4 regions of the Enterobacter ludwigii genome follow, and region 2 is predicted to be linked to each of the others. Evidence: predicted binding sites of a transcription regulator. Region 2 holds the regulator's gene; each other region holds the start of a gene.
The links. The regulator sigma-54, encoded in region 2, starts transcription at its own class of promoters, with help from an activator protein. The targets are predictions, from matches to a motif close to GTTGGCACANNTTTCGCTNT.

Region 1 (5,511 bases), 1.4 Mb from region 2:
ATCGCAGCTGTACCCGGCGGCTATGTCCGATTAAGGAGGGCAAGCCATGTTCGACGTACTGATGTATTTGTTTGAGACTTACATCCATAACGAAGCAGAAATGCGAGTGGATCAGGACAAATTGACACAGGATCTTACCGATGCGGGGTTTGAGCGGGAAGATATCTATAATGCGTTGATGTGGCTGGAAAAACTGGCTGATTATCAGGAAGGCCTCGCTGAACCGATGCAGTTAGCTTCTGACCCATTGTCTGTGCGCATCTACACAGCTGAAGAGTGTGAAAGGCTGGACGCGAGCTGCCGGGGGTTCATTTTATTCCTTGAGCAGATTCAGGTGCTAAACCTCGAAACGAGAGAGATGGTGATAGAGCGCGTTATGGCGCTGGATACGGCAGACTTCGAACTGGAAGACCTCAAGTGGGTCATCCTGATGGTTCTGTTTAATATTCCAGGCTGTGAAAATGCCTATCAGCAAATGGAAGAATTACTCTTTGAAGTGAATGAAGGTATGCTGCATTAATTCAATGTGCAGCACCAAGAGTTGTTATGGCCAAATCAGCACTATTCACGGTGCATAAAAATGAGCCCTGCCCGCAGTGCGGGGCTGAACTTGTTATTCGGTCCGGGAAACACGGCCCGTTTCTCGGTTGTTCCCACTATCCGGAATGTGATTATGTCCGTCCCCTGAAAAGCCAGGCGGATGGACATATCGTCAAAATTCTGGAGGGACAGCTTTGCCCTCTTTGCGGCGGCGAGTTAGCGCTACGTCAGGGCCGTTTCGGCATGTTTATTGGCTGTAGCCACTATCCTGAATGTGAACATACAGAACAAATTGATAAACCTGATGAAACGGCTATTGCCTGTCCTCAATGCCAGCGTGGACAGCTCGTGCAGCGCCGTTCTCGTTTTGGTAAGACCTTTCATTCCTGCGATCGCTATCCTGAATGTCAGTTTGTTATCAATTTCAAACCGGTAGCGGGTGTCTGCTCTCATTGCAATTATCCGCTACTTATAGAGAAAAAAGCGGCGCAAGGTTTGAAACGCTTCTGCGCCAGTAAACAATGTGGAAAGCCGGTTCCGGCGGATCAAAACAGTGAAGAATAACCTGCCATCAGGCTCCATTGCTCATGCGGTGGATGTCCTGAAAAATGAAGAAGTCATCGCCTATCCAACTGAAGCTGTTTTTGGGGTCGGTTGCGATCCTGACAGCGAAACGGCCGTTGGCCGACTGCTCACACTTAAACAGAGGCCAGTCGAAAAAGGGCTTATTTTAATCGCTGCTAACTATGAGCAGCTTAAGCCTTATATCGATGATTCCATGCTAACGCCGGAGCAGCGGGAGACTATTTTCTCAGCATGGCCCGGCCCCGTGACCTTTGTTTTCCCGGCGAAGCCGACAACGCCGCGCTGGTTGACCGGGCGCTTTGATTCCCTCGCCGTGCGCGTAACGGACCATCCGCTGGTGGTCGAGCTTTGCCTGGCCTTTGGGAAACCACTGGTCTCAACCAGCGCGAATCTGACCGGGCAGCCACCTTGCCGCACAACCGACGAAGTACGGGCGCAGTTTGGGAATGATTTCCCGGTTGCCGTCGGTGAGACGGGAGGGCGCCTCAATCCGTCTGAAATCCGCGACGCCTTGACCGGCGAACGTTTTCGCCAGGGGTAATCCAATGGAAACCTATGCTGTTTTTGGTAATCCGATAGCACACAGCAAGTCACCGTTAATCCATCAACTGTTTGCCGAGCAACTGCAAATAAATCATCCCTATGGCCGCGTGCTGGCACCCGTTGATGCATTTATTCCTGCGCTGGAGGGTTTCTTCAACGCGGGTGGCAAAGGTGCGAATGTAACGGTACCGTTTAAAGAGGAAGCCTTCGAACGTGCGGATGAACTCACCGAGCGTGCTTCCCTTGCGGGTGCAGTGAATACCTTAAAACGGCTTGAGGATGGACGCCTGCTGGGAGATAACACTGACGGAATTGGGTTACTGAGCGATCTGGAAAGGCTCTCGTTTATTAAACCTGGTTTCAGGGTTCTGCTGATTGGTGCGGGCGGAGCGTCGCGGGGAGTATTGCTGCCTCTGCTGTCACTGGATTGCGCGGTGACCATTACAAACAGGACCTTCTCGCGGGCAGAAGCGCTGGCTGCGTTGTTCGCACATACCGGCAGCGTGAGCGCGGTCGCCCTGGATGAACTTGCCGATCGTGAGTTTGATCTGATCATCAACGCCACCTCCAGCGGTATCGGTGGTGACGTGCCGGCGATCCCTGCTTCGCTGGTAAGTGCCCATATTTACTTCTACGACATGTTCTATCAGAAAGGGAAGACACCTTTTTTGAACTGGTGTGAACAGCACGGCGGAAAACACGTAGCCGATGGGCTGGGAATGCTGGTGGGACAGGCAGCACACGCGGTGCTGCTCTGGCACGGTGTATTGCCTTTGGTCGAACCGGTCATTGAAAAGCTGAAAAGGGAGCTCACGGCGTGAATCAGGCAATTCATTTTCCGGACAGGGAAAGCTGGGACGAGAGTAAACAGGCGGTCTGTTTCCCGGTGCTGGTGCATGGAATGCAACTTACCTGTGCCATTCGTGGGGAAACGCTGTTGCGTCGCTTTGGTGGTTCAGACCCGTTAGAGGTGTTTTGTGAAAATCGCTGGGATCTTGAAGAGGAAGCCAGCGATTTAATCCGCGATCAGCAGGAAGACGATCAGGGTTGGGTCTGGGTATCCTGACTCAGATAGTCATTCTTCCATTTAACGTAGTTATTCGCCGAATATTTTAATCCTTCGATCTCTGCCTCCTTCAGGGGGCGGATCTGTTTTACCGGGCTTCCCAAATAGAGATAGCCGCTCTCCAGTCTTTTGTTCTGGGGAACAAGGCTGCCTGCGCCAATCATCACGTCATCTTCTACAATGACGCCATCCAGCAAAATCGACCCCATGCCAACAAGAACCCGATTACCAATAGTGCAGCCGTGAAGCATCACTTTATGGCCGACGGTGACATCTTCTCCAATGATGAGTGGATTGCCCTGGGGGTTATAGGAGGATTTGTGGGTTACGTGCAGAACGCTACCGTCCTGAATATTGGTGCGTGCACCAATGGTCACATGGTTTACATCCCCCCGGATGGCGACGAGCGGCCAGATACTGACGTCATCGGCCATTCGAACATCGCCGATGACCACGCTGCTGGCATCGATCATCACGCGATCGCCTTTTTGGGGGAAAAGATCTTTATAAGGACGTAATACTGCGGACATATCTACCTCGAACGATGAGCACTATATAGAAGACTTGATCATATTATTGGATCGAGGCAAGGCAAAAAGCGTCAATATTTAAGCATATTGGGTGGGATTTCAGCGAAAAGCGCGGAAAATCGACAGTTGGAAAAAAAGATCCAAAAAGTACTTGTGCTAAAAATTGGGATCCCTATAATGCGCCTCCATCGACACGGCGGATGTGAATCACTTCACAGTTAACCCGGTCGGTTGAAGAGAAAAAATCCTGAACTTCAGGGTTGACTCTGAAAGAGGAAAGCGTAATATACGCCACCTCGCGACGGTGAGCTGTAAGCCGCGTCGCAACTGCTCTTTAACAATTTATCAGACAATCTGTGTGGGCACTCAAAGTGACATGGATTCTTAACGTCCTCGGACGAAAAATGAATACCAAGTCTCTGAGTGAACATACGTAATTCATTACGAAGTTTAATTCACGAGCATCAAACTTAAATTGAAGAGTTTGATCATGGCTCAGATTGAACGCTGGCGGCAGGCCTAACACATGCAAGTCGAACGGTAGCACAGAGAGCTTGCTCTCGGGTGACGAGTGGCGGACGGGTGAGTAATGTCTGGGAAACTGCCTGATGGAGGGGGATAACTACTGGAAACGGTAGCTAATACCGCATAACGTCGCAAGACCAAAGAGGGGGACCTTCGGGCCTCTTGCCATCAGATGTGCCCAGATGGGATTAGCTAGTAGGTGGGGTAACGGCTCACCTAGGGCGACGATCCCTAGCTGGTCTGAGAGGATGACCAGCCACACTGGAACTGAGACACGGTCCAGACTCCTACGGGAGGCAGCAGTGGGGAATATTGCACAATGGGCGCAAGCCTGATGCAGCCATGCCGCGTGTATGAAGAAGGCCTTCGGGTTGTAAAGTACTTTCAGCGGGGAGGAAGGTGTTGTGGTTAATAACCGCAGCAATTGACGTTACCCGCAGAAGAAGCACCGGCTAACTCCGTGCCAGCAGCCGCGGTAATACGGAGGGTGCAAGCGTTAATCGGAATTACTGGGCGTAAAGCGCACGCAGGCGGTCTGTCAAGTCGGATGTGAAATCCCCGGGCTCAACCTGGGAACTGCATTCGAAACTGGCAGGCTAGAGTCTTGTAGAGGGGGGTAGAATTCCAGGTGTAGCGGTGAAATGCGTAGAGATCTGGAGGAATACCGGTGGCGAAGGCGGCCCCCTGGACAAAGACTGACGCTCAGGTGCGAAAGCGTGGGGAGCAAACAGGATTAGATACCCTGGTAGTCCACGCCGTAAACGATGTCGACTTGGAGGTTGTGCCCTTGAGGCGTGGCTTCCGGAGCTAACGCGTTAAGTCGACCGCCTGGGGAGTACGGCCGCAAGGTTAAAACTCAAATGAATTGACGGGGGCCCGCACAAGCGGTGGAGCATGTGGTTTAATTCGATGCAACGCGAAGAACCTTACCTACTCTTGACATCCAGAGAACTTAGCAGAGATGCTTTGGTGCCTTCGGGAACTCTGAGACAGGTGCTGCATGGCTGTCGTCAGCTCGTGTTGTGAAATGTTGGGTTAAGTCCCGCAACGAGCGCAACCCTTATCCTTTGTTGCCAGCGGTCCGGCCGGGAACTCAAAGGAGACTGCCAGTGATAAACTGGAGGAAGGTGGGGATGACGTCAAGTCATCATGGCCCTTACGAGTAGGGCTACACACGTGCTACAATGGCGCATACAAAGAGAAGCGAACTCGCGAGAGCAAGCGGACCTCATAAAGTGCGTCGTAGTCCGGATTGGAGTCTGCAACTCGACTCCATGAAGTCGGAATCGCTAGTAATCGTAGATCAGAATGCTACGGTGAATACGTTCCCGGGCCTTGTACACACCGCCCGTCACACCATGGGAGTGGGTTGCAAAAGAAGTAGGTAGCTTAACCTTCGGGAGGGCGCTTACCACTTTGTGATTCATGACTGGGGTGAAGTCGTAACAAGGTAACCGTAGGGGAACCTGCGGTTGGATCACCTCCTTACCTTAAAGAACCTGCCTTTGTAGTGTCCACACAGATTGTCTGATGAAAAGTAAATAGCAAGGCGTCTTGCGATTGAGACTTCAGTGTCCCCTTCGTCTAGAGGCCCAGGACACCGCCCTTTCACGGCGGTAACAGGGGTTCGAATCCCCTAGGGGACGCCACTTGCTGGTTCGTGAGTGAAAGTCACCTGCCGACATATCTCAAAACTCATCTTCGGGTGACGTTTGAGATATT
Region 2 (5,511 bases):
GCGAGTTGCAGAGAAGGATCGTCATGATGAAAAAGATTGGTGTCGTACTGAGCGGATGTGGCGTTTACGATGGTTCTGAGATACACGAAGCCGTCATCACATTGCTGGCCCTGGCAAGAGAGGGGGCTGAAGTCATTTGCTTCGCGCCAGACAAAAATCAGGCTGATGTCATTAATCATCTGACCGGGGAGCCGATGGCGGAAACCCGTAACGTCCTGATTGAAGCCGCGCGTATTGCGCGTGGCGAAATTCATCCTCTGATTCAGGCGGACGCGGCAGAGCTTGATGCGTTAATTGTGCCGGGCGGGTTTGGGGCGGCTAAAAACCTCAGCACGTTTGCCACGCAAGGCGCCGGGTGTCAGGTTGATCCGCATTTAAAAGCATTATCACAGGCCATGCATGCGGCGGGTAAACCGCAGGGCTTTATCTGTATCGCTCCGGCCATGCTTCCGACAATTTTTGATTTCCCGCTGCGCCTGACCATCGGGACCGATATTGATACAGCGGAAATCATCGAGGAGATGGGAGGCGAGCATATCCCTTGTCCGGTGGATGACATTGTGGTGGATGAAGACAATAAAATCGTCACCACACCCGCGTATATGCTGGCGCAGACTATCGCGGAAGCCGCTTCAGGCATTGAAAAGCTGGTGGCCAGAGTGCTGGTGCTGACTGAATGAGGCGTCAATTCGCCGCAGGCGCCTGGGTAAAACGTATTCTTTGGCGTGCCGTGCTGGTGCTGGCGGTGTTCTGGGGCGGCGGACTGGCATTATTCAGCATTCTGCCGGTTCCGTTTTCTGCCGTGATGGTTGAGCGTCAGCTGAGCGCGTGGTTCACCGGTGACTTCAGCTATGTTGCCCACTCTGACTGGGTGAGCACAGATGAAATCTCCCCGTGGATGGGGCTGGCGGTGATAGCGGCGGAGGATCAGAAATTCCCGGAGCACTGGGGGTTTGACGTGGCGGCAATCGAGAAAGCGCTCGCCCATAACGAACGCCATGAAAACCGCGTGCGCGGCGCATCGACGCTGTCACAACAGACGGCCAAAAACCTGTTTTTGTGGGATGGCCGTAGCTGGGTGCGAAAAGGGCTGGAAGCCGGATTGACCCTGGGGATGGAAACGGTCTGGAGCAAGAAACGTATTCTGACGGTCTATCTGAACATTGCCGAGTTTGGTGATGGCGTGTTTGGTGTCGAAGCCGCGTCGCAGAGATATTTCAATAAACCTGCCAGCCGGCTGAGCCTCTCTGAAGCTGCGCTGTTGGCCGCGGTCTTGCCTAACCCAATTCGCTTTAAGGCTGATGCCCCCTCAGGCTATGTGCGAAACCGACAGGCGTGGATCATGCGCCAGATGCGGCAGCTGGGAGGAGAAGGGTTTATGGCGAGAAATAAATTGATGTAAGGCGGGTAAGCGTAGCGCTACCCGCCATGAAAGAGGCGTTAGTCTTCGTCAAACCCGGCGTTAAACAGCGCAATCACCGCCGCCAGCGCTTCCTCTTCCTGTGGACCGGTAGCTTCTACTTCAATCTGGCGGCCTTTGGCGGAGTCCAGCATCAGTAGCGCAATTACGCTGTTCGCTTCCGCCTCGGTACCTTCATCGTTACGCAGCAGAACTTCTGCATCGAAACCCTGCATCAGCTCAAACAGTTTCATCGCCGGACGTGCATGCATGCCCAGCTTATTGGTGATCTCAACGGTTTGTTTTACGGTCATGTTTTACGTTTTTCCAGCGTGCGATGACGGGACTGAACGTTCTTTCCGCGTGAACGGAAATAGTCGGCCAGCTGTTCGGCGATATAGACCGAACGATGTTTACCGCCGGTACAGCCAATCGCTACGGTCAGGTAGCTACGGTTGTTTGTCTCCAGCATAGGTAACCATAGCTCAAGGTAGCTTCGCGTCTGGTAGATAAAATTGTGAACTTCTGTGTGTCTGTCGAGGAAGGCCGCGACGGGCTTATCGAGACCGGTCATTGGACGCAGCTTCGGATCCCAGTGCGGGTTCGGCAGGAAGCGCACGTCGAAAACATAATCCGCATCGATAGGAATACCGTGCTTAAAGCCGAACGACTCGAACACCATCGTCAGTTCACGCTCGCGTTTGCCCAGTAAACGGGTACGCAGCATTTCCGCCAGCTCATGCACGGACATTTCGGACGTATCGACAATCAGGTCAGCACGGGAACGCAGCGGTTCCAGCAGATCGCTCTCTTCGTCGATAGCACTTTCCAGCGAGAGGTTCTTGCTGGAAAGCGGGTGCAAACGACGGGTATCGCTGTAGCGACGGATCAGAGTATTGCGGTCTGCATCGAGGAACAGCAGCTGAGGCGAGAATGAATCAGGCAGGTTGCTCATTGCCTGTTCAAAGATTTCTGGCGATTCAGGCATGTTACGAACGTCGATACTGACGGCGGCAGAGATTTGCCTCTCCGCAAGCGTGCGTGCCAGGTCGGGCAGCAGCACGACCGGCAGGTTATCTACGCAGTAAAACCCCATGTCTTCCAGCGCGCGCAGGGCCACGGATTTCCCGGACCCTGAACGGCCACTGACAATCATCAGCACCATGTTCCGTTTCTCCTCAGGACAACAGATGTGAAGGCCATCTCCTGGTTATGCATCATCCTGATTGCCTTCTGCTTCAGTGATAATTTGATATAGCTCTTCATCACTTTGGGCTGCGCGCAGTCGACGGCAAATGGTTTTATCGGCCAGGCGTTTTGCGACCAGCGAAAGCGTATGCAAATGGGTTTTCGTCTGGTCGGCAGGCACCAGCAGCGCGAAGAGGAGATCGACGGGCTGATTATCGATGGCATCGAAGGCGATAGGCGTCTCCAGCTGCACAAACACACCGACGGCACGCAGGGTGTCCTCTTCCAGTTTGCCGTGCGGGATCGCGATGCCGTTGCCGATGCCGGTACTGCCCATTTTTTCACGGGTCAGGATCGCTTCGAACACGACCTGCGGCGGCAGGCCCAGCTGTTTTGCGGCCAGTTCACTGATGATCTCCAGCGCACGTTTTTTGCTCTGGCAGTGAACAGCACTGCGCGTACATTCCTGGTTAAGGACATTGCTCAGTTGAAGAGCGGAATCGTTGTTCATCATAATTTCACCTAAGCGCTAACTGTACAAACGGCCTGTTGTGTTTCACAACAGGCCTTCCTGCACCCGTTAACTGCCCGGACAATTAGTGTTGTTTCAGTTTGTCTTTATGTTTATTGAGCTGTCGTGCAAGCTTATCAATCAAGCCGTCGATAGCAGCGTACATGTCTTGCCCTTCCGCACTGGCATGGAGCTCACCCCCGTTGACATGCAGGGTCGCATCCGAGATATGAGTCACTTTCTCCACTTTCAATACAACATAGACCTGGTTGATCCTTTCGAAATACTGCTCGAGTTTCGCGAATTTAGCATTCACAAAATCACGTAAAGCCTCAGTAATCTCGACGTTATGTCCTGTGATATTGAGCTGCATAGTGTCTTCCTTATCGGTTGTGTCAGACCAGCTGTTTACGCTGGTTAGACGGCGGAATGGATAAAGACTCTCGATACTTCGCAACAGTTCGGCGTGCCACCATAATACCCTGGTCGGACAGTATGGTGGTTAACTTACTGTCGCTCAGTGGCTTCGCGGGGTTCTCCGCGGCGATCAACTTCTTCACCAGGGCGCGAATGGCCGTTGACGACGCTTCACCGCCGCCCTCGGTATTCACATGGCTGGAGAAGAAATACTTAAGCTCAAAAATACCGCGTGGGCTGTGCAGATACTTCTGCGTGGTCACGCGGGAAATGGTTGATTCATGCATCTCGACGGCCTGGGCGATATCCGCCAGCACCATCGGTTTCATATACTCTTCGCCCTGCTCAAAGAACGCCTGCTGCTGTTCGACAATACAGCGGCTTACGCGGAGCAGCGTATCATTTCGGCTCTCCAGACTTTTGATCAACCATCGCGCTTCCTGCAAATTGCTACGAATGTATTGATTATCGGAGTCGTTACGCACGCTGGTGCACATGGAGGCATACTGCTGGTTGATTTGCAGGCGAGGGATGCTGTCTGAGTTCAGTTCAACGACCCAGCGGTCATTGTGTTTTCTGACCAGCACATCCGGGATGACGTACTCGGGTTCGCTGGTCTGAATGGACTGACCGGGGCGCGGATCGAGGGACTGAATCAGATTGACCGCCTCTTTCAGCACCTCTTCTTTCAGGCGCGTGACGCGCATCAGGCTGCGGAAATCGTGGTTGGCCAGAAGATCCAGATGGTCGCTGATGATCAAGCGGGCTTCATCAAGCCATGGCGTCTCTTTACTGAACTGAGAAAGTTGGATAAGCAGGCAGTCGCGCAGATCTTTTGCGGCCACCCCAACCGGATCGAAACGCTGAATGCGCTTCAAAACGGCTTCTATCTCCTCGAGTTCAATCTCTTCGTCACCCATGCTTTCCAGAATTTCGTCCAGCGTGACGGTCAGATAACCGGTGTCATCCACGGCATCGACAATGGATGTCGCTATCGCGCGGTCGGTATCGGAGAAGGGGGTAAGTTCCACCTGCCACATCAGGTAATCCTGCAGTGACTGGGTAGTTTCACCCTGATAAACCGGTAGCTCATCGTCCTGGTAGTCTGCACGCGTACCGGAAGGGGTTCCGGCGGTGTAGATTTCATCCCAGCTGGCATCCAGCGGAAGCTCGTCCGGCATCTCTTTTTGTTCGAGCGCATCGGCGGTGTCGAGTGCTTCAGTATCCTGCGACTGCTGGGTATCTACCTCTTCATGAAGATCGGCTTGCTCCAGCAACGGATTGCTATCCAGCGCTTGCTGGAGCTCCTGCTGGAGTTCTAAGGTGGACAGTTGCAACAGGCGAATCGCCTGCTGTAGCTGCGGCGTCATCGCCAGTTGTTGGCTGAGCCGTAATTGCAAACCTTGCTTCATGTTCAGAGCATTTTTCTCCGGTTCGGCGTTACATTACCTCTACCCTATCAGAGTCTGAAGTCTTCCCCAAGGTAGACACGCTTAACATGATCATCTTCGAGGATCTGCTGCGGCGTACCGTGGGCGATCAGATTGCCCTGGCTCACGATGTATGCGCGTTCGCACACGGCCAGCGTTTCACGGACGTTATGGTCAGTGATCAGTACGCCAAGCCCGCTGTCGCGCAGATGCTCAATGATACGTTTAATGTCGATAACGGAGATCGGGTCAACGCCTGCAAACGGTTCATCCAGAAGGATAAATTTCGGGTTTGCAGCCAGCGCACGTGCAATCTCAACGCGACGGCGTTCACCGCCGGACAGCGCCTGACCGAGGCTGTCGCGCAGATGTTCGATATGGAACTCTTCCATCAGCTCGTTAGCCCGGTCCTGACGCTGTTCGCTGGTCAGATCGTCACGAATTTGCAGGACGGCCATCAGGTTATCAAAGACGCTCAGGCGGCGGAAAATGGAGGCTTCCTGCGGCAGATAGCCGATACCGCGACGCGCACGCGCATGCAGCGGCAGAAGACTGATATCTTCATC
Region 3 (5,511 bases), 1.1 Mb from region 2:
TCAGCAGGCCATCCAGCAGGTAAGGCATGGATGGAACGATAGAACTCCAGTCAAATTCGTACATTATTTGCCCCCCAGATTGCCCGGCAGGCGGATTTTGCGTTCAACCAGGTTCATCACCAGCATGATGAAAGTGTTAATCAGAACATAGGCGAGTGTGATCGCCGTGAAGGATTCCCACGCGTGGGCGGAATAATCCAGCAGCTTGCCCGCCTGTGCGGCCATATCCACCAGACCGATGGTCGAGGCGATGGCCGAGTTTTTCACCAGGTTCATCATCTCAGACGTCATCGGTGGAACAATGACGCGGTAAGCGTTAGGCAGCAGTACGTAGCGGTAAGTTTGTGGCAGCGTCAGGCCCATCGCCAGGCCAGCATTTTTTTGTCCGCGCGGCAGTGACTGAATGGCGGCACGCACCTGCTCGCAAACGCGCGCGGCGGTGAAGAGCCCCAGGCAGAGCATGGAGGAGACAAAGAACTGCACGTTCGGATCCAGTTCCGACTTAAACCACATGCCAATATTTTCCGGCAGCAGTTCCGGGACGACCAGATACCAGGTGAAAAATTGCACAATCAGCGGAACGTTACGGAACAGTTCCACATACAGGGTGCCGAGAGATGAGAGAAAACGGTTAGGCACGGTGCGTAAAATACCGAACAGTGAACCGACAAGAAACGCGATAATCCACGCCGTGATCGATAAGGCGACGGTAACCTGAAAACCGCTCCACAGCCAGCCAAGATAGGTGGTGTTGCCGAACGGGGCTTGTTGCAGGAATATGCCCCAGTTCCAGTCTATTGACATAATAAACTCCAGAAAAAAAAGGGTAGCAGCGCTACCCTCGAAGATTGGTGAGAAGCTCATTTTTCGCGCTGAGTGGGGAACGACCACTCAACGTATAGTCTGTCCATGCTTCCCGACAATCGAGAGGGCAGGAGATCCCGCCCCTGTTGTTCTAATTAGTTAAGAGCCTTGTCGTTTGGTGATTTGAACAGCGCTTTCATGTCGTCAGACAGTTCGAAGTTCATGTTAAGATTTTTGGGTGGAATCGGGTTCTTGAACCATTTATCAAACCATTTTTCCGCTTCACCGGAGGTCTGAACCTGAGCGATGGTGTCATCGATCAGCTTCTTGAACTGCGGATCGTCTTTACGCAGCATACAGCCGTACGCTTCTTTAGATTGCGCCGTGCCGACGATATCCCAGTTGTCTGGTTTCTTCGCTTTTGCACGTTCGCCTGCCAGCAGGGCATCATCCATCATAAACGCCACAGCACGGCCACTTTCCAGGGTACGGAAAGAGTCGCCATGATCTTTCGCGCTGATGATGCGCATATCCATTTTCTTCTCGTCGTTCAGCTTGTGCAGCAACACTTCGGAAGTGGTACCGGAGGTAACAACAACGGCTTTACCTTTCAGATCTGCAAAGTCTTTGATCTCGCCGCCTTTCTTGGTCAGCAGGCGGGTGCCCACGACGAAGATGGTGTCAGAGAAGGCAGCCTGTTTCTGACGTTCAAGGTTGTTGGTGGTGGAACCGCACTCAAAATCGAACGTGCCGTTTTGCAGCAGTGGAATACGGTTTTGTGAAGTGATTGGAATCAGCTTCACCTGCAGGTCAGGTTTGTTCAGCTTTTTCTTCACAGCTTCAACGATAGCGTTGGAGTAATCCTGTGAATAGCCCACGACTTTTTGCGTGTTGTCGTAGTAAGAGAACGGGACAGAAGATTCACGGTGGCCGACCACGATCACGCCGTTTTTGGCAATCTTGTCGAGAGTGCTCCCGGCAGCCGGAGCATCTTCAGCGTGAACGACGCTTGCCGACATCCCCATAACCAGCATTGCTGTGGCCAGTTTACGTAATTGCATACCCAACTCCTTTCTTATCAGCGCCAGTGACGCATTGATACCCATTGTGATGTTGTTATATCTCGCGCTATGCGAGTGCAGTGTTATGCAAGCTTGTTAACATTTAGTCTGGCTTAATGTAAAGATTTTGCTGCGTTATTGTTTATTTTTGCGAAGCGCGCCGCACCAATCAGAGGCAAATATCTCTCGTTGCACCGTTTCGGTGCTACCGGTGATCTACGCTGGTGCGACGAAGTTGCACGTTAAGCCAAACTGCGTTTACGTGGGGAAATAAAGCAAGAGACGTGCCAGAAATGCCCTCTCCCAACGGGAGAGGGGAAGGGAGGGGAAATTATCGACGACGCTGACGCAAGCTCATCAGCACCGCGCCAAATCCGAACAGCGCGGTCAGGATCCACAGCGGCCAGTTGCCGGTGCGGGCATAAGGCGTCAGGCCCGTCGCAGGCGTGACGTTGGTCGTCAGCACTTCACGGGTGAACTGCGGGATCATGGCCTGGATTTCGCCCTGCGGGCCAATCACGGCGGTAATGCCGTTGTTGGTGCTACGCAGCAGCGGGCGCGCCAGCTCCAGGGAGCGCATCCGTGCCATCTGGAAGTGCTGCCACGGGCCAATCGACTTACCAAACCAGGCATCGTTGGAGATAGTCAGCAGGAAGTCAGTGTCCGGACGGAAGTTATCGCGCACCTGCTCGCCGAGGATAATTTCGTAGCAGATGGCCGCTGTCAGGGCAAAACCGTGCGCATGCAGCTGGGGCTGAACGTACGGACCACGGCTGAATGAGGACATCGGCAGGTCAAAAAACGGTGCTAACGGGCGCAGAATGGACTCCAGCGGTACAAATTCGCCAAACGGTACCAGGTGATTCTTGTTATACCGGTCAGTGGAGTTGTAGCTGTATTCGCTGTCTTTACCCAGCGTAATGATGGTGTTGTAGGTGTCATAGCGGTTCTGCTGATTCAGACGCGCATCGACAATCCCGGTAACCAGCGTACTGCCGCGAGCCAGCAGTAGATCGTTCATCATGTTCAGGAACGGCTGCTGGTTAATTTCCAGATCCGGAATCGCCGACTCTGGCCAGATGATCAGCTGCGATTTACCCATGACCGCCTCGGTGGCGTTAGCGTAGATCTTCAGCGTGTTCAGCAGCTCTTTCTCGTCCCATTTCATTGACTGAGGGATATTCCCCTGCACCATTGAAACCTGTGTAGTGCGCTCTGGCACCAGGCTGTACCACTGGATATAACGCAGTGGGAAAGGCAGGGCAAACAACACCAGCGCCACGACCAGCGTCTTCCCGCTACGTGTGACCAGCGCCAGGACCAGCAGTCCGCTCACCACCATCAACAGGAAGTTAATCGCTTCAACGCCCATTACCGGAGCAAGCCCCTTTAGCGGGCCATCAATCTGACTGTAACCGAACTGCAGCCACGGGAAGCCGGTCAGTACCCAGCCGCGAAGGAACTCGGTAATTTGCCAGACAACCGGCGCAGCAATGGCAACGCGCAGCCAGGTGGTTTTTGGCCACAGGCGAGAAAGGATACCCGCGAACAGGCCGGTATAGAGCGAGAGATAAGCGGCCAGCAGCACCACGAGGAAGACGTTAACGGGTCCTGGCATACCGCCAAACTGGGCGATGCTGACATAGACCCAGTTGATGCCGGAGCCAAACAGCCCCAGTCCCCAGAAGTAGCCAATCGCTGCCGCCTGGACGGGACGACGATTCAGGGTTAAACCCTGAAGTCCCATCAGGGAGAGAATGGCTGCAGGCCAGATATCGTAAGGAGAAAAAGCCAGCGTTCCGCTGGCTCCGAGTAACAGCGCCAGCAGCAAACGTACGCGCTGGCGTTCAAGTAATGGGGCAAATGCCATTTACATTAATCTTCCAGTTTTGGCACCGGTGAGTCGTCCGGCGTTCTGACATGAACCTGTATAATACGTCGGCTGTCGGCCATTGCCACTTTGAACTGGTAACCGTCGATGTCAACGGTCTCGCCGCGTGCCGGAAGGTGGCCAAAGGCCTGCATCACCAGCCCGCCAATAGTATCGACCTCTTCATCGCTGAAATGGGTACTAAAGGCGTCGTTAAAGTCCTCAATCGAGGCCAGCGCGCGAATGGTCCAGGTGTGACGGCTAAGCTGACGGAAGTCGATATCTTCTTCTTCGTCATACTCATCTTCGATTTCGCCCACGATCAGCTCAAGGATATCTTCGATCGTGACGAGACCGGAAACGCCACCAAATTCATCAATAACAATCGCCATGTGGTAGCGCTGAGAGCGAAACTCTTTCAGCATCCGATCCACACGTTTACTTTCCGGCACAACCACGGCCTGGCGTAACACTTTTTCCATGCTGAAGGCTTCGGCATCGCTGCGCATAAACGGCAGCAGATCTTTAGCCATCAAAATCCCTTCAATGTGATCTTTGTCTTCGCTGATGACCGGGAAACGCGAGTGTGCGGATTCGATGATCACATCGAGGCACTCGTCCAGAGTCTGGTTACGTTTCAGGGTGATCATCTGCGAGCGGGGGATCATGATGTCGCGAACGCGCTGGTCGGCGATGTCCATTACCCCTTCGAGCATTTCGCGCGTATCTTCATCGATAAGGTCGTTTTGCCCGGAATCACGAATCAGCTCCAGCAGTTCGTCACGGTTTTTAGGTTCGCCGTGGAAAAGCTGGTTCAGAATGAGGGAGAAAAATCCCTTTTTGGTGTTTGTCGTGTCGCTACTGTGTGAATTGTCGTCGCTCATGGCGTTTGTTAAGGGTTCTCTTGTTAGTTCAACGTTTACCACCGCGCTATTTCCCTACGCGGCGGCATGTTAGTCAGTCGGTCGACTGACTATTCTTTCTCGGCAATGTACGGATCCTCATAGCCCAGAGCAAGCATTATCTCTGTCTCGAGGGACTCCATCTCTTCCGCTTCGTCATCTTCAATATGGTCGTAGCCGAGCAGATGCAGGCTACCGTGTACCACCATATGCGCCCAGTGGGCTTCCAGCGGTTTTTGCTGCTCTTTAGCTTCCTGTTCCACGACCTGGCGGCAGATGATCAGATCGCCCAGCAGCGGCATCTCAATTCCCGGTGGGGCTTCGAAGGGGAAAGAGAGCACGTTGGTCGGCTTATCTTTCCCGCGGTAGGTCAGGTTAAGCTCATGGCTTTCGGCTTCATCCACCAGACGAATCGTGACTTCTGATTCTTCCTGAAACGGGGGGATAACCGCATCCAGCCATGTCTGAAACTGCGCCTCTTCTGGCAAGCCGGAATTATCGTCACATGCCAGTTGTAAATCGAGGATCACCTGACTCATTTTTGTTCTTGCTCCTGCGCTTCGCGCTTACGTTCTGCGGCCAGTTCGGCCTTACGCTTCTGATCTGCTTCTTCCCATGCTTCATAAGCGTTAACGATGCGCGCCACAACCGGGTGACGGACCACGTCTTCGCTGTGGAAGAAGTTAAAGCTGATTTCGTCGACGTCGGCCAGAACTTCAATGGCATGGCGCAGACCCGATTTGGTGCTGCGCGGCAGGTCAATCTGCGTGACGTCACCGGTAATGACCGCTTTTGAGTTAAAGCCGATACGTGTCAGGAACATTTTCATCTGTTCGATGGTGGTGTTCTGGCTTTCATCGAGAATAATGAATGC
Region 4 (5,511 bases), 830 kb from region 2:
CGCGCCGCCAACACCGACGTAGCCACAAGCTGGCGTGATACCAACCAGACCGGCAATTGCACCTGAACAGGCACCCAGCAGCGAAGGCTTACCGCGTACCGCCCACTCACCAAATACCCATGAGAGGATCGCACCCGCCGTGGCCACAACCGTGTTCACGAAGGCCAGCGCGGCGATTTCGTTTGCTGCGCTTGCTGAACCGGCGTTGAAGCCGAACCAGCCAAAGTAAAGGATCGCTGTACCGGTAAAGACCATCGGCAGGTTGTGCGGTTTGAACGCTTCTTTACCGAAGCCCACGCGTTTGCCAATCAGGTATGCCCCTACCAGGCCCGCCACCGCGGCGTTGATGTGTACAACGGTACCGCCTGCGAAGTCCAGCGCGCCATGGCTCGCCAGCAGACCGCCACCCCAGACCATGTGCGCAATCGGCACATAGGAGAGCGTCAGCCAGACCACCACGAAGATCAGTACGGCGGAGAAGCGAATACGCTCAGCCAGCGCACCGACGATCAGCCCAACGGTGATACAGGCGAACGAGCCCTGGAAGGCAACGTGAATATATTGATAGAAACTGCCCATCAGCGCGGTCAGTTCGATGTTTTTCAGCATGACCCAGTCAAAGTTTCCGAAGAACGCATTGCCCGTGCCGAAGGCCAGAGAGTAACCGTAGACCACCCACAACACGCAAACCAGCGCGAACGTGACGGCAACCTGCGTCAGCATGGAGAGAACGTTTTTGCCACGGATCAGGCCGCCGTAGAACAGCGCAATGCCCGGAATGGACATGAACAGCACCAGCGCGGTGCTGATCATCATAAAGGCGTTATCGGCTTTGTCTGCCACCGCAGGGGCAGCCAGTGCCAGGCCCGGCAGCAGTGCCAGCGAACCCAGACCCGTTTTGATTGTTGCTATCTTCATTTTCTCGATCCCTATCACTGTGTGCCAGGAGTTACTTACAGTGCCGCTTCGTCAGATTCGCCGGTACGGATGCGAATGACGCGCTGCAATTCGGCAACGAAAATTTTGCCGTCGCCAATTTTGCCGGTGTAGGCCGCTTTGCTAATGACATCAATAACTTCATCAAGCTGGTCATCAGCAATCGCGACATCAATTTTTACTTTTGGCAGGAAGTTAACGCTGTATTCTGCCCCGCGGTAAAGCTCGGCATGACCCTTCTGACGACCAAAGCCTTTCACTTCGGTGACAGTCAGTCCCTGAATACCCATGGAAGACAATGCTTCACGCACGTCTTCGAGTTTGAATGGTTTGATTACAACCGTAACCAGCTTCATAGATCCCCTCCAGTCAGAATTCGGTAATGGCCGCCGCTAATACGCAGAAGACATTGCAAGGGGTGTGCCAGAAATGAAAACCTGAGGGAAACGCGCTGCAATGAGCATTACACGAGCATGTTTAACGAACCGGTGAAAAAAAACGCACCATGACAGTGCACGGTGCGTTTCAGTTTTGCACCAACAGTAATGACTGTTAGCGCGCTGCCTTGTTTTGGTGCATCAGGCGCTGAGGGACTCGTCCTCACGCACGCTGGCAGCCAGCTCTTCACCGGCCAGCTGCAGCTGATACATCTGCCAGTAGCGCCCTTTTGCTTCGAGCAGCTCCCGGTGCGTACCGCGTTCGACGGCCTGACCGCGGTGCAGCACCAGGATGGTGTCTGCGTCGACAATCGTTGAAAGACGGTGTGCGATAACCACCAGCGTCGTGTGGTCACGCACCGCGGCCAGCGCCAGCTGGATAGCCTGCTCAGTACCAGAGTCGATGCTGGCGGTCGCTTCGTCGAGTATCAGCACCTGCGGCGTTTCAATCAGCACCCGCGCCAGGGCCAGAAGCTGCTTTTGTCCCACCGAGAGGTTATTCCCCTGCTCACCAAGCCGGGTATTGATCCCATCGCTAAAGCCGCGCGCCAGCTCTGCCAGCTGCACGGTTTCCAGCACATCCCACACCTGTTGCTGGGTATAGTCCCGACCGAGAGTGACGTTGGCGTAAAAGGTATCGGCCATGACCACCGGGTCTTGCTGCACCATTGCAACGCCTTTGCGCAACACATTGTGGCTCAGTGATGCGAGCGGACGACCATCAATGCGGATTTCACCCTGACTGACCGGGTAATAGCCCATCAACAGGCTGGCGAGGGTACTTTTACCGCTGCCGGTATGCCCCACCAGCGCCACAAAGCTGCGCGACGGCACATCAAGAGAGATGTCCTGCAACACCAGACGGTCTTCACGGTAAGCAAACGAGACCTTATCAAACGTAATCTCTCCGCTTAGCAAAGGACACTCATCATCGCCGTAGGTCTGACGTGGCCGGTCCATCAGTTCGAACACGCGCTCCCCCGCCACCACGGCCTGTTGCAACATAGACTGCTGGGTGGTGAGTTCTATCAACGGTTCATTAAGGCGTCCCAGATAGCTGATAAAAGCGTACAGAACCCCAACTTCAATTGTTCCGTTCGCGCTCATCCCGAAAAGCATCAGCAGGCCACAGAGAACCAGCGCCGAGAAGAGGCTCAGCAGCGGACGCAGCAGGAAACCGTCCAGTCGCAGCGTTTGCATACGCGCCATATAGTGCGACCGGCTGGCTTCTCCCATGCGTTCACCAAAGCGAGCCTGCTGGCGGAACTGCTGAATGACGCTCATGCCGTTGATCACTTCGTTGAAGCCATCGTTGATATCGGCCAGATAGGCGCGCACCCGACGCACAATCGGCGTGCTGTAGCGTTGATAGATGACCATTACAATCAATACGGCCGGGAAGATGGTGATCGCCACCAGAGCCATACGCCAGTTGAGGCTGAACATCGCCACCAGCATGGCGCCAATCAGCGCCGCGCTGCGCAGCACGGTTGCCACAACGGTGACATACAGATCGCGGATCACCTCGGTATCGTTGGTCACCCGGGATATCACCTGCCCAACCGGCTGGGTATCAAACTCGCTCAACGGCTGGCGCAGTGCCGCATCCATCACATCCGTACGTAACTTCTGCACCACGCCCACGGCCGCCCGGTTAAAGAGCAGAGACTGGGCGTAATGCAGTGACGCCGCTGTCAGCTGTAGCCCAACGTAGGCCACACCTAACCCCGCGACAAGCCCCAGCGGCAAATAGCTTTTCGCCACCATATTGTCGATAAAGTAGCTGATAAGCAGCGGACCGCTCACTTCAGCAATCGCGGCAATCCACAGCAACAGCACGGCAAGTGAAAGCGGTTTTCGCCACGGAGAACCATAGGCCAGCAGGCGTTTTAGCGTCGGCCACTGCGTCACGGTCTTACGCATTAGCGTTCTCCTCATCCTGTTCCGGGGCGTCGTCCAGCGCAGCTTCAAGCTGCTGATAACGATACATATCGCGATACCAGCCCGGTTGCTCCGCAAGCTGTTCATGCTGTCCGCGCTGGGCAATGTGCCCGTGCTGTAATACCAGAATTTCATTGGCTTCCGTCAGCGCCGACAACCGGTGTGCACTGATGATCACCGTCCTTCCATCCCCCCACTGTCGCAGGTTATGCAGGATCTGATGCTCGGTGCGGCCATCGACGGCAGAAAGCGCATCATCAAGGATCAGGATTTCGGCATTCAGCAGCAGCGCGCGGGCAATCGAGAGACGCTGTTTTTGCCCGCCGGAAAGCATAACGCCACGCTCACCCACTTCCGTTTCATAGCCCTGTGGCAGACGCAGAATATCGTCATGGACGCTGGCCAGGCGCGCGACGTGCTCAATCTCTTCCTGAGTCGCCGCCGGGCGTCCGAGGGCAATGTTATTCGCCACGGTGTCAGAAAAGAGAAACGGCGTCTGGCTGACCACCGCCAGACGACCGCGCCAGTCATCGAGCAGCAGGTTCGTCAACGGAATATCATGGAAGCGAATATCGCCCTGCGTGACGTCAAAGTGACGTTGAATCAGGGAGAGTACGGTACTTTTCCCGGCGCCTGTCGGACCGCAGATACCGAGCATCTGACCCGGTTTGAGCGTAAAGCTGACGTTCTCCAGTACCGTATGTTCCGTTTGCGGATACACAAACTTACGGACGTCGACATTCATCACGCCGCGCCCTTCCGGTACCGATTCGCTACCGTCATTCACCACTGGCGCTTCGGCAAGCATCGCGCGAATGCGGCTGTAGGCGGCGCTGCCGCGCTCTACGATGTTAAACATCCAGGCCAGTGCCAGCATCGGCCATATCATCAGCCCCAGGTACATGGCAAAGCTGGTCAATTGCCCGAGGGTTAGCGAGCCCTGCACCACCATCCAGCTCCCGCCACCAATGGCCAGCAGGTTGGCCATGCCAATCGCGACATAGATTGTCGGGTCAAACCGCGCATCGATACGCGCAACGCGCATGTTCTTCGCCCCCGTGTCGGCGGCATCGGCTGCAAACAGCGCGGATTGTCGATCTTCCAGGCCAAAGGCTTTGATCATGCGGATGCTGGTCATGCTCTCCTGCGTACGGTCATTCAGCGAGGAAAACGCCGCCTGCGCCAGCTTGAAGCGCTCATGAAGCTGTTCGCCATAGCGGTTGATCGCCAGCGCCATCAGCGGCATAGGCAGCAACGCCAGCAGCGTGAGCTGCCAGCTTATCTGGGTGGACATCACAATCAGAACCGCACAGCCCATCACCAGAGAGTCCACCAGCGTTAACACCCCTTCCCCGGCGGCAAACACGACGCGGTCAACGTCATTGGTGGCGCGAGCGATAAGATCCCCGGTGCGATGACGCAGGTAGAACTCGGGATGCTGGCGGCTCAGCTGACGATAAAAATCTTCACGCAGTTCGACGGCCAGCTGATAGGACGCGCCAAACAGCAGTACCCGCCAGACGTAGCGCAGCAGATAGACAATGATGGCCGTCAGCACCAGCGTGCCGACCCACATCAACACCCGTGCGGTGGTGTAATGCTGTTCTGTAACACCATCCACTACGTATCCCACCACTTTCGGTGGAATTAACTGCAGGATGGCAATGATAATAAGCAGGGCCACAGCGCCGAGGTAGCGTTGCCACTCCCGACGAAAGTACCAGCTTAATTGGGCAAATAATCGCACGCGGTTTGTTCCTGAAGGTATGGATCCGGCTACGCCGGGAAGTTATTCAATTAATCAATGGGTAGTGCTGTGGTGTATTTAATCTGTTCCATGGCGAAGCTCGAGGTGACGTCCGACAAGCCCGGTACGCTGTTCACCAGCCGCTTGTAAAAATCATCATAACGCTTCATGTCTGCCACCTGGACGCGCATCAGATAGTCATACTCTCCCGCCATGCGCCAGAAACCGAGCACCTCCGGCATCTCGGAGACCTGTGTTACGAAGCGGCTGTACCACTCGCTGCTGTGATGTTGGGTTTTTATCAGGACAAATGCCGTCAACCCAAGCCCCAGTTTTTCGGGATCTAAAAGCGCGACTCGCCCCAGAAGGATGCCGTCATCTTCAAGCTTCTTGAGGCGCTTCCAGCACGGCGTGGTGGTCAGATTAACGGCATCTGCCAGTGCCTGCAAA

Region 1: a site for sigma-54 is predicted at 3,541-3,560, ahead of BH714_RS13220 (gamma carbonic anhydrase family protein). Genes of this name have one in related genera too.
Region 3: a site for sigma-54 is predicted at 2,138-2,157, ahead of BH714_RS02245 (amino acid ABC transporter substrate-binding protein). Genes of this name have one in related genera too.
Region 4: a site for sigma-54 is predicted at 1,345-1,364, ahead of glnK (P-II family nitrogen regulator). Genes of this name have one in related genera too.

The regions. Positions count from the first base shown of each region.
Region 1 is NZ_CP017279.1:2,833,181-2,838,691, reverse strand. Features, by position in the region: gene dprA (DNA-protecting protein DprA) at 1-75, shown strand, start outside; gene smg (DUF494 family protein Smg) at 47-520, shown strand; gene BH714_RS13240 (DNA topoisomerase family protein) at 547-1,104, shown strand; gene tsaC (L-threonylcarbamoyladenylate synthase type 1 TsaC) at 1,094-1,666, shown strand; gene aroE (shikimate dehydrogenase) at 1,671-2,489, shown strand; gene BH714_RS13225 (DUF1488 family protein) at 2,486-2,734, shown strand; gene BH714_RS13220 (gamma carbonic anhydrase family protein) at 2,710-3,264, opposite strand; rRNA gene BH714_RS13215 (16S ribosomal RNA) at 3,737-5,277, shown strand; tRNA gene BH714_RS13210 (tRNA-Glu) at 5,363-5,438, shown strand.
Region 2 is NZ_CP017279.1:4,215,693-4,221,203, forward strand. Features, by position in the region: gene elbB (isoprenoid biosynthesis glyoxalase ElbB) at 27-680, shown strand; gene mtgA (monofunctional biosynthetic peptidoglycan transglycosylase) at 677-1,402, shown strand; gene npr (PTS phosphocarrier protein NPr) at 1,441-1,713, opposite strand; gene rapZ (RNase adapter RapZ) at 1,710-2,564, opposite strand; gene ptsN (PTS IIA-like nitrogen regulatory protein PtsN) at 2,610-3,101, opposite strand; gene hpf (ribosome hibernation promoting factor) at 3,184-3,471, opposite strand; gene rpoN (RNA polymerase factor sigma-54) at 3,494-4,927, opposite strand; gene lptB (LPS export ABC transporter ATP-binding protein) at 4,975-5,511, opposite strand, start outside.
Region 3 is NZ_CP017279.1:484,542-490,052, forward strand. Features, by position in the region: gene gltK (glutamate/aspartate ABC transporter permease GltK) at 1-64, opposite strand, end outside; gene BH714_RS02240 (amino acid ABC transporter permease) at 64-804, opposite strand; gene BH714_RS02245 (amino acid ABC transporter substrate-binding protein) at 960-1,865, opposite strand; gene lnt (apolipoprotein N-acyltransferase) at 2,197-3,735, opposite strand; gene corC (CNNM family magnesium/cobalt transport protein CorC) at 3,741-4,619, opposite strand; gene ybeY (rRNA maturation RNase YbeY) at 4,709-5,176, opposite strand; gene BH714_RS02265 (PhoH family protein) at 5,173-5,511, opposite strand, start outside.
Region 4 is NZ_CP017279.1:191,454-196,964, reverse strand. Features, by position in the region: gene amtB (ammonium transporter AmtB) at 1-918, opposite strand, end outside; gene glnK (P-II family nitrogen regulator) at 954-1,292, opposite strand; gene BH714_RS00915 (SmdB family multidrug efflux ABC transporter permease/ATP-binding protein) at 1,515-3,296, opposite strand; gene BH714_RS00910 (SmdA family multidrug ABC transporter permease/ATP-binding protein) at 3,289-5,061, opposite strand; gene BH714_RS00905 (Lrp/AsnC family transcriptional regulator) at 5,112-5,511, opposite strand, start outside.